Linked DNA regions of Paraburkholderia bryophila. The protein of the gene in region 3 interacts with the protein of the main gene of each other region in a pairwise test. Links are inferred from orthologs where the notes say so. Each region holds a gene or a part of one and is shown on either strand. Other genes may lie near its edges.

Region 1 (2,964 bases), 200 kb from region 3 along the record:
GACAGATCGACGCCTTGTTCCTTCTTGAACTCGCCGATGATGTAATCGATGATGCGCTGGTCGAAGTCTTCACCGCCCAGGAACGTATCGCCGTTCGTGGACAGCACTTCGAACTGCATTTCGCCGTCAACGTCGGCGATTTCGATGATCGACACGTCGAACGTACCGCCACCCAGGTCATACACCGCGATCTTGCGGTCGCCCTTTTCGGCCTTGTCCAGACCGAAGGCCAGAGCGGCTGCGGTCGGTTCGTTGATGATGCGCTTGACTTCCAGACCGGCGATGCGGCCGGCGTCTTTGGTCGCCTGACGCTGGCTGTCGTTGAAGTACGCGGGAACCGTGATCACCGCTTCGGTGACCGGCTCGCCGAGGTAGTCTTCAGCGGTCTTCTTCATCTTGCGCAGCGTTTCCGCGGAGATTTGCGGCGGCGCCAGCTTCTGGTCGCGCACTTCGATCCATGCGTCGCCGTTGTCGGCCTTCATGATCTTGTACGGCATCAGCGCGATGTCTTTCTGCACTTCTTTTTCTTCGAAGCGGCGGCCGATCAGGCGCTTGACCGCATACAGCGTATTACGCGGGTTCGTGACCGACTGACGCTTCGCAGGCGCGCCGACGAGAATCTCGCCGTCTTCCATGTAAGCGATGATCGACGGCGTGGTGCGCGCACCTTCCGAGTTCTCGATCACCTTAACCGTATTGCCTTCCATGATCGCCACGCACGAGTTGGTCGTGCCGAGGTCGATGCCGATGATTTTGCCCATTTTTACTATTCTCCTGACTTTGATCGCTGCGGAAAGCGCCTTGCTTGCCATCTGGCGGGAAGGCGATCCGCTCTCAATTCCTACCTGCACTCAACATAAGTGCGTCCGCATCGTTTTCAAGACCTCTTTTACGATGCGGTCTTTAATTTTTTTCAATCGGTCGAACTTTTTCCGCTTGTTTTACTGCTTTCTGCGACGCCAAGCAGTGAAGCAGGAAGCGCCCGCCCGGATCGCGGTGTTCGTAGACGTTGCTGCGAAACCATCTGGGACCGGGGGCGCGGATCGCGGCCGACCGCGGCCGGCCCCGCGTCGAACGAGTCGGCGCTGCGCTCCCGCATGTCGAAGACGGCGAACGCGGTAGCCGACGGGACGGTTGGCCATGGCGGTGCCAGCCCAGCTTGGCGGCGGTAAATCGACCGGAAAACGGCAGAAAGCGGCTGCGGCGTTTACTTCGGCGCCGCGACGGTCACGAGCGCCGGACGCAGCACGCGGTCGGCGATCACGAAACCCTTTTGCAGCACTGCCACGACAGTGTTCGGTTCCTGATCGGCCGGCACCATCGAAATGGCCTGGTGGCGATGCGGATCGAACTTCTCGCCGACCGGATTCAAGGCGACGACACGGCCCTTTTCCAGCGCACCGTTCAACTGACGCAGCGTCAGTTCCACGCCTTCACGGACCTTTTGCAGATCGTCGGACGAGTGGGCGACTGCCGCTTCGAGGCTGTCCACCACCGGCAGCAGATGCTCGGCGAAGCTCTCGATCGCAAACTTATGCGCCTTGGTCACGTCTTCCTGCGCGCGGCGACGCACGTTTTCGGTCTCAGCTTTCGCCCGCAGGAAGCTTTCCTGCAGGTCGGCGATCTTGGCGTGCGCTTCAGCCAGCGCGGCCTGCTCGAGGCCTGCCGGCGCCTCGGTCGCGGCGCCTGCGGCCGCTTCCTGCTGAGCTGCTGCGGCCTCGGCGGCCTGGCGCTCGGCTTCGTCCGCGGGCGTGGGATTCTGGCTCGTCGGGTTCTCTTGCGTGTTTTCCATGTCGCTGAAAGTCGTAAAAAAGTAAAAACCAACGGTGGCGGCAGCGCGCAAAAGCGGGTGCAATTTGTGCGTTGCAAAATAGCGACAGACTAGCTGGCGCACCATCGCATAACGAAACCGCAGATGGGGCCGGAAAGACCCGTTTCAAGCGGGTCTTGCGGAACTTTTCGCACCACGGACGTGCGGCGGAAATGCCCGGTTACAACCATTATTGCGACGCAATCAGATTGAGATTGAGTGCGGCCAACAAGTGGCCTATGCTCCACTAAAGCGTCGGAAAAGACACGTTAACCCTAATCCGACGTAAGCCTTACCGACATTTTGCAATTTCCCACCTGATCCGCCTGTTTCCGTCCTGAATCCTTCCCAAGGGGAGTACCGTGAAACTGACCTTCGCAATCTCGGTGGTCGCATTGGTACTGATTTTGGGCACCACGACCATCTGCATGTCCGGGGCTGTCAACGATCACACTACCGAATACGGCGGTGTGCACGCGACCATGGAACAACTGTTCAATCCCCACCTGAAAGTTTGTCGATAGTGCGCCTGTCGCGTTTAGTCGGCCGGCCGTGCAATGCGGCCGCCGGCTCTCGATACGTTTTGCGCCGTTCCTGCTCGACCTGCCGCTTCACCCTGCTTTCCTCGGTTTCCGCATAAAGCGTCTGCGCGACGCTTGCCGGGCCGCGCACGTCGCATAGGCCCAGCACTTCCACCTGCCAGACGATCCGCTCGATTTCGATCTCGACCAGATCGCCGACGCGCACGTCTTTCGCCGGTTTCACATTGGCAGCGCCAATGCGCACATGGCCTTTCTCGACGGCATCCGCGGCGAGCGAGCGCGTCTTGAAGAAGCGCGCCGCCCAAAGCCATTTGTCGATGCGTAACTTCGCGCCCGTGTTGGTCGAAATCTGGTAATTCATCGCCTGTTCAAGCCCCCGTCGAATGCGGCACCGGCAGCGCCTGAACCGGCCAGCCTTGCAGATTCTGCGCGACGATTTCGCCGAGCGCGGCAATCCACGCCGGCGACGCGTTCACACAGGCAATCCGATGAAACTCTTTGCCGCCGGCGTGCAGGAACTCGTCGCGCACTTCCATGCCGATTTCCTCAATCGTTTCAAGGCAGTCGGCGGTAAAGCCCGGGCAGAACACGTCGGCGCGGCGTACGCCCGCC
Region 2 (2,995 bases), 1.2 Mb from region 3 along the record:
TACGCATTGCTGTCGAAGCCGATCGACGCGACCCGGCCGACCGTCACGCCCGCGCTCTTCACAGGCGCGCGCGCTTTCAGTCCGCCGATATTGTCGAACTTGAGCTTGACCGGGTACGTTGCCTGAAACGACAACGAGCTCATGTTGCCGGCCTTCAGCGCGAGAAACAGCAACGCCACGAACCCCAACACCACGAACAGGCCGACCCAGAAGTCGAGAGCAGTCTTTTTCATCGTCATCCCAAAGTGAATCCGCCACGCCGTCAACGCTGCCCGCCGCGCGCGCCTCATGACGCAACGCAGGCCGGAAACGCGCGAACGCAGTCTTAGCTGAACATCAGTGCGGTCAGCAGAAAGTCGAGGCCGAGCACCGCCAGCGACGCATAGACGACCGTCTTGGTCGTGGCGCGCGATACGCCTTCCGGCGTCGCCTTGGCTTCGTAGCCTTGATACAGCGCGACGAAGGTCACCGCGAGGCCGAACACCACGCTCTTGATGACTCCGGCGCCAACGTCGCGCCAGACATCGACGCCGCCTTGCATTTGCGACCAGAACGCGCCGGAATCGACGCCGATCAGCAACACACCCACCACATAACCACCCAGAATACCGACCGCGCTGAAGATTGCCGCGAGCACCGGCATGGCGATGATGCCGGCCCACAGGCGCGGCGCCACCACGACCTTGACCGGGTCGACGGCCATCATTTCCATGGCCGTGAGTTGCTCGCCCGCCTTCATCAGGCCGATTTCGGCCGTCAGCGACGTCCCCGCGCGGCCTGCGAACAGCAGCGCCGTGACCACCGGCCCGAGTTCGCGCACCAGCGACAGCGCGACCAGCAGCCCAAGCGCCTGCTCGGAGCCGTAGCGGTTGAGCGTGTAATAACCCTGCAAGCCAAGCACGAAGCCGACGAACAACCCCGACACCGCGATGATCACCAGCGAATAATTACCTAAGAAGTGGATCTGCTTCGTGACAAGACGCGGACGGCGCAGCAACGGGAAAAATTCGAGCACCAGCCGGATAAAGAAACGCGTGGCGTAGCCGGCCGTGCCGAGCCCGCCGATCACCGAGCGGCCGATCGCACTGATCATGACTGACCTCCGCCGATGCCGAAGTCCGCCGCGAGCGGCGTCTTGCTGGGGTAATGGAATTTGAACGGGCCGTCCGGCGCACCGTCGATGAACTGGCGCACCGTGGCATCGGTCGAGGCACGCAATTCCTCGGGCGTGCCTTCGGCGTGCACGCCGCCGTTGGCGAGGAAATACACGTAATCGGCGATCGCGAACGACTCCGGCACGTCGTGCGTGACGAGGATCGAGGTCGCGCCCAGCGCCTGATTCAGCGCGCGAATCAGGTTCGCGGTAATGCCGAGCGAAATCGGATCGAGGCCGGCGAACGGCTCGTCGTACATCATCAATTCGGGGTCGAGCGCAATGGCGCGCGCCAGCGCCACCCGCCGCGCCATGCCGCCCGAAATCTCCGACGGCAGCAGGTCGCGCGCGCCGCGCAAGCCGACTGCGTTGAGCTTCATCAGCACGAGGTCGCGCAGCAGGTCTTCGGGAAGATCGGTGTGCTCGCGCAGCGCGAAGGCCACGTTTTCGAACACGGACATGTCGGTGAACAACGCGCCGAACTGGAACAGCATGCCCATCTTGCGGCGCAGCGCGTACAGGCCGTCGCGCGTTTGCTGGCCGACGTCCTGGTCCTGGAACAGGATCTGGCCGCGCTGCGCGCGCACCAGACCGCCGATCAGACGCAGCACCGTGGTCTTGCCGCAACCCGAGCCGCCCATGACGGCCACCACCTGGCCGCGCTTGAAGCGCAGGTTCAGGTTCGACAGAACGAGCCGGTCGCCATAACCGAAGTCGACGTCGCGCAGCTCGAGTAAGGTCTCGGGGGAGGAAGACACGAAACTGACAGTCCTTTTACACGGAAACGGAAGGCCGAATTATAGGGCCATCATGCAAAAGTTGCCGTGAGGTGCCCTGTCCCTTTACCAAGCGTGACGATTATTGCGTAAACGCGTGTTGCAGTGCAGAAACGGCGGCGCCAGGATCAGACGCTTCGGTCACCGCGCGCACCACGGCCGCGCCGCCCACGCCGGTGGCCAGCACGTCGGGCAGCACCTGCAGGTCGATACCGCCGATCGCCACCAGCGGCACGACGCCGTCGAGCAGGCGCACATAACGCGCCAGACGTTTGAGTCCCTGCGGCGCGGTCGGAATGGCCTTGGTGGTGGTCGCGAACACCGCGCCCACCGCGATGTAGCTGGGGCGGAAATGCAGTGCCCTCAGAATCTCGTAGAAACCGTGTGTGGACAGGCCGAGGCGAATGCCGCCGGCGGCGAGCGCCGCCAGATCGGCGGTGTGCACGTCTTCCTGGCCGAGGTGGACGCCATAGGCGCCCGCGTCGAGCGCGGCTTGCCAGTGATCGTTGATGAACACCTGGGCGTCGTGCCGACGACCGGCCGCCACGCTCAGCGCGATCTCGCGCTTTAGCTCGTCGGCGGGTTCGGCCGACTTGTGGCGCAACTGGATCGTCTTCACGCCGAAGCCGGCCACCCGCTCGACCCATTCCCCGCTCGGCAGCACTGGATACAGACCGAGCCGCGGCGGGCACGACGGAAAGGCCGGCTCCGGCGCGCCCGGCAAACCGCCGAGGCGCGGGAAATGGCTGAGATCGGACGGAAAGGCGTCGTTGGCGCGGGTTTCGTCGCCGTCACGCCAGGCGAGCGCCAACACCAGCGCGTCGTGCGGATCGAAACCGCAATCCAGAAACGCGGCCAGCGCGGCGATCCAGTCTTCCGACAGATGGCCTTCCAGACGGTAAGTTTCGCCGCCCAGATGAAGCACCGCCCGGTTCTGCGCGGCCTCGATCACACCGGCGCCCCGCACCTGCCAGCGCGCCACCTGCTCACCGTGCTGCTGCGCGTCGGCGATCACGATCAGGTCGCCGCCGTTCGGCTCGTCCGGCGCGGTCAGACAGATGCGCCA
Region 3 (4,210 bases):
CCAGGTCCCCCTGCCAGCCGCGAGCGATGTAGCCAGCTCCAGCAGGGGCACGATTCGCCGTTGTTTTTTCTGGCCATGGTTCTGCGCGATGTCGGCAATCCTGTGATGGAGAAACGGATTCATGAAGCGGTCGCGCACCTCGTCCAGATACGCAAGCGCATCCTCCCGCTTTCCCTGCGCCTCGAACACCGGTATCACCTCGTCCATCCAGACCGCCTCGAGTTCATTGCGTAGCGCGGGGTCCTGCATGGCGTGGTAGACCGTCTCGTCTTGCGGCCGGGCATCGAGCAGCCAGCGTTCGGCGAGGAACGTGTGTCCGAGGTTCAGCAAAAATAGTTTGAGTTGCTCGACATGCTTCAGATCGTCGGTCAGCACGATCGACGCATGGGCGCAGGGCACCTGCAAGCGTGGTTGCCTCTCGATGGCCGAACTGTTCGACGAGCGGCATAGCCCGATCTCAGCGCGCCTTAGCAGACACGCGGAGACGAGCCAGACCTGGGCGGCGGCGCTGGTGGAGCACGAGGCGATTTATCGCGCGCTCGAAGACCGTGATCCGCTAGCCGCCCAGTCGGCGATTCGCAGCCATCTCAAGGCGTCGGGCACGCGCTGGATCGAGGGCGGCTGAGGCGGCGCGGACGCGACGTCGAAGATTTCCTCGCCCCGAGCGTGAGCGAGGAGCGTGATCTATTTCGAGGTTTACCCTTAGCCGAATGCCGATCTCCCGGTTTACACGAGCGTTTTTGCTGGAGATGCCCCCGGGTGCGACTGGCGTGCGCGGCTCCACGGCGCAGCCGTTCAGAGGCTAAGTCACTGTTTGTCAAAGTGAATTTGTGACGTCGCGGTCCCGGACGCCCGTCGCGGGTCCGAACTTGAGTGAGCAAGGTTCAAACTTAAGTGAAGCTCGACATCCCATCCCTTCTTGAATTTGTCACCACCCGTCCATATAATTAGCACTCGCTGCACGAGAGTGCTAACAACATCGCCGGTTGGCTCCGCCAGCCGGGTTTTCTCAGCGTTCTTCAGTCTCAATCAAGAGAGGAGTATGTATGAACCTTCGTCCTTTGCATGATCGCGTGATCGTCAAACGTCTGGATCAAGAAACCAAGACTGCGTCGGGCATCGTGATCCCCGAAGCCGCAGCAGAAAAGCCGGATCAAGGCGAAATTCTGGCAGTCGGCCCGGGCAAGCGTGACGACAAGGGCGCACAAATCGCGCTCGACGTGAAGGTCGGCGACCGCGTCCTGTTCGGCAAGTACGCAGGCCAGACCGTCAAGGTCGACGGCAACGAACTGCTCGTGATGCGCGAAGAAGACATCATGGCCGTGGTGCAGAAGTAAGCGCTGGTCGCTACTTTTCCCGGTCATAAGTCATATCCCAAAGAATTCAAGGAGTTAGAAGATGGCAGCTAAAGACGTCGTATTCGGTGATTCCGCCCGTGCCAAGATGGTTGAAGGCGTGAACATCCTCGCGAACGCTGTGAAGGTCACGCTGGGTCCGAAGGGCCGCAATGTGGTCCTGGAACGCAGCTTCGGCGGCCCGACGGTCACGAAAGATGGTGTCTCGGTCGCGAAAGAGATCGAACTGAAAGACAAGCTCCAGAACATGGGCGCGCAAATGGTCAAGGAAGTGGCTTCCAAGACCAGCGACAACGCAGGTGACGGCACCACGACCGCAACGGTTCTGGCTCAGTCGATCGTCCGCGAAGGCATGAAGTACGTTGCATCGGGCATGAACCCGATGGACCTGAAGCGCGGTATCGACAAGGCTGTCACGGCTGCAATCGAAGAACTGCGCAAGATCAGCAAGCCGTGCACGACGAACAAAGAAATCGCGCAAGTCGGTTCGATTTCGGCTAACAGCGACTCGTCGATCGGCGATCGTATCGCTGAAGCAATGGACAAGGTCGGCAAGGAAGGCGTGATCACGGTTGAAGACGGCAAGTCGCTGCAAGACGAGCTGGACGTTGTCGAAGGTATGCAGTTCGACCGCGGCTATCTGTCGCCGTACTTCATCAACAACCCGGACAAGCAAGTCGCCGTTCTGGACAACCCGTTCGTGCTGCTGCACGACAAGAAGGTCTCGAACATTCGTGACCTGCTGCCGGTACTGGAACAAGTCGCCAAGGCTGGCCGTCCGCTGCTGATCATCGCAGAAGACGTCGAAGGCGAAGCACTGGCAACGCTGGTGGTCAACAACATCCGCGGCATCCTGAAGACGGTTGCTGTGAAGGCACCGGGCTTCGGCGATCGCCGTAAGGCCATGCTGGAAGACATCGCGATCCTGACCGGCGGTCAAGTTATCGCTGAAGAAACCGGCCTGACGCTCGAAAAGGCAACGCTGGCTGAACTGGGTCAGGCGAAGCGCATCGAAGTGGGTAAGGAAAACACCACGATCATCGACGGCGCTGGCGAAGGTGCAACGATCGAAGCGCGCGTGAAGCAGGTTCGCACGCAAATCGAAGAAGCAACGTCGGACTACGACCGTGAAAAGCTGCAAGAACGCGTTGCCAAGCTGGCAGGCGGCGTTGCAGTGATCAAGGTTGGCGCTGCGACCGAAATCGAAATGAAGGAAAAGAAGGCACGTGTCGAAGACGCACTGCACGCAACGCGCGCAGCTGTGGAAGAAGGCATCGTGGCTGGTGGCGGCGTCGCGCTGATCCGCGCACGTACGGCTATCGCCGGTCTGAAGGGCGCTAACGCCGATCAGGACGCAGGTATCAAGATCGTGCTGCGCGCGATGGAAGAACCGCTGCGTCAGATCGTCACGAACGGTGGCGAAGAAGCCAGCGTCGTGGTGGCAGCAGTGGCAGCCGGTACGGGCAACTACGGCTACAACGCAGCAACCGGCGAGTACGTCGACCTGGTTGACGCAGGTGTCGTGGACCCGACGAAGGTCACGCGCACGGCTCTGCAAAACGCAGCATCGGTGGCAGGTCTCCTGCTGACGACCGACGCAGCTGTTTGCGAACTGCCGAAGGAAGATGCTCCGATGGGCGGCGGTATGCCCGGCGGCATGGGCGGTATGGGCATGGACATGTAATTTCGATTGGGCCTCGTCAGAGGCTCGGTTGGAAACACATGGGGAGGCACGCTGCGAGGCGAGCTTCCCAAAAGCAAAAACCCGCAGAAATGCGGGTTTTTGCTTTTGGGGCGAGGGTGTTGAATGTCAGCGCGATTCGTGCGGAAAAAGAAGAAGCCCGCACGAATGTGGGCTTCTTCTAGTGATTGCACAGTGCGCTACCGTGGCTGACGCATCTCGACAGCGATAAACGCCAGCGCCTCACGCCAGCGTTCAATGCCGTGCTTCACCCGGCGTTGCACCTTTGCCGGCGGTCGGCGGCGTTTCATCGTCGCTGCTGCGCGCCCAGAAGAAACGATCCGGCAGATACGCGCCCATGCCCGGCCGGAACGCATTGCGCACCGCCTGATACAGATACTCCTGCGCCTCGCGCACCGCCTCGGCGGGGTCTTGCCCGTTGGCCAGCAACGCGGCGATTGCCGCGCCCAGCGTGTCCGTCAAACCCATGATCCGATGGCTGCCGCGGTCCCACGTGTCCTGGCGCAACTGGCCGTCTTCGCTGAACAGCGTATTCACGTGCCGGTGCGTGCCGGTTTCCGTCGACAGAATGTATTCGCAGCCTTGCGACAGCAGATGCGAGATCGCCGCGTCCAAGGTTGGCGCTTCAGCGTCGCCGTCGGGCTGGGCCAGCGCGAGCAGCGTGGTGGCGTCCGCAACCAGCAGCGTGGTTTGCGGCGCGAGCAGGTCGGCGATCGCTTCGCGCAGTTCGTCGGCGGCGAGCACGTGCTCGTCGTCGAGCGTGAAGTCGGGGGCGAGAATCAGCGGAATGTCGTCGTAGTCGGCAACCACTTCGGCAATCGCGCTCACCACTTCCGCACGCGTGCAGGCGCCGACCTTGAATGCCGCGATCGGCATGTCTTCCAGCAGCATCCGCGCTTGAGTCGCGACGACTTCAGGGTCGAGTCCGGTGACTTCGTCGCAACTGGCCGAGTCGCGCACGGTGTAGCCCGTGAGCACGGAGACGCCATGGCAGCCCATGCTGGCAAGGGTCATCAGGTCGGCCTGCAGGCCGGAGCCGCCGGTGGGATCGGAGAGGCCGAAGGTGAGGACGATCGGAGGTGTGTCGCTGGGCATGAAAATTTGCAAAAAGGAGCTAAATTTGGGCGCGGACCGTGCGCTATTGGCTCAATTA

Evidence for each region. Proteins that work in one complex are often made in the same cells at the same time.
Region 1: the proteins of groL (region 3) and grpE interact in binary tests that used the Escherichia coli proteins (3 or more experiments, as listed by UniProt). The link is inferred for Paraburkholderia bryophila from one-to-one orthologs.
Region 2: the proteins of groL (region 3) and GGD40_RS14375 interact in binary tests that used the Escherichia coli proteins (3 or more experiments, as listed by UniProt). The link is inferred for Paraburkholderia bryophila from one-to-one orthologs.

What each region holds. Positions count from the first base shown.
Region 1 is NZ_JACCAS010000001.1:2,217,838-2,220,801, forward strand. It holds grpE (nucleotide exchange factor GrpE), read right to left. Parts: upstream 1,793-2,964; coding sequence 1,208-1,792; downstream 1-1,207. Other genes in the region: dnaK (molecular chaperone DnaK), read right to left, coding at 1-761; GGD40_RS09850 (RNA-binding S4 domain-containing protein), read right to left, coding at 2,306-2,713; hemH (ferrochelatase), read right to left, coding at 2,721-2,964. UniProt on the Escherichia coli protein: Participates actively in the response to hyperosmotic and heat shock by preventing the aggregation of stress-denatured proteins, in association with DnaK and GrpE. It is the nucleotide exchange factor for DnaK and may function as a thermosensor.
Region 2 is NZ_JACCAS010000001.1:3,220,322-3,223,316, reverse strand. It holds GGD40_RS14375 (ABC transporter ATP-binding protein), read right to left. Parts: upstream 1,912-2,995; coding sequence 1,090-1,911; downstream 1-1,089. Other genes in the region: thiE (thiamine phosphate synthase), read right to left, coding at 2,012-2,995; mlaE (lipid asymmetry maintenance ABC transporter permease subunit MlaE), read right to left, coding at 326-1,093; mlaD (outer membrane lipid asymmetry maintenance protein MlaD), read right to left, coding at 1-233. UniProt on the Escherichia coli protein: Part of the ABC transporter complex MlaFEDB, which is involved in a phospholipid transport pathway that maintains lipid asymmetry in the outer membrane by retrograde trafficking of phospholipids from the outer membrane to the inner membrane.
Region 3 is NZ_JACCAS010000001.1:2,020,080-2,024,289, reverse strand. What follows is about bases 721-3,718. They hold groL (chaperonin GroEL), read left to right. Parts: upstream 721-1,398; coding sequence 1,399-3,039; downstream 3,040-3,718. Other genes in these bases: GGD40_RS09010 (hydroxymethylpyrimidine/phosphomethylpyrimidine kinase), read right to left, coding at 3,292-3,718; groES (co-chaperone GroES), read left to right, coding at 1,047-1,337. Outside these bases: GGD40_RS09025 (hypothetical protein), read right to left, coding at 1-375; GGD40_RS36660 (FCD domain-containing protein), read left to right, coding at 422-625; more of GGD40_RS09010, read right to left, coding at 3,719-4,152.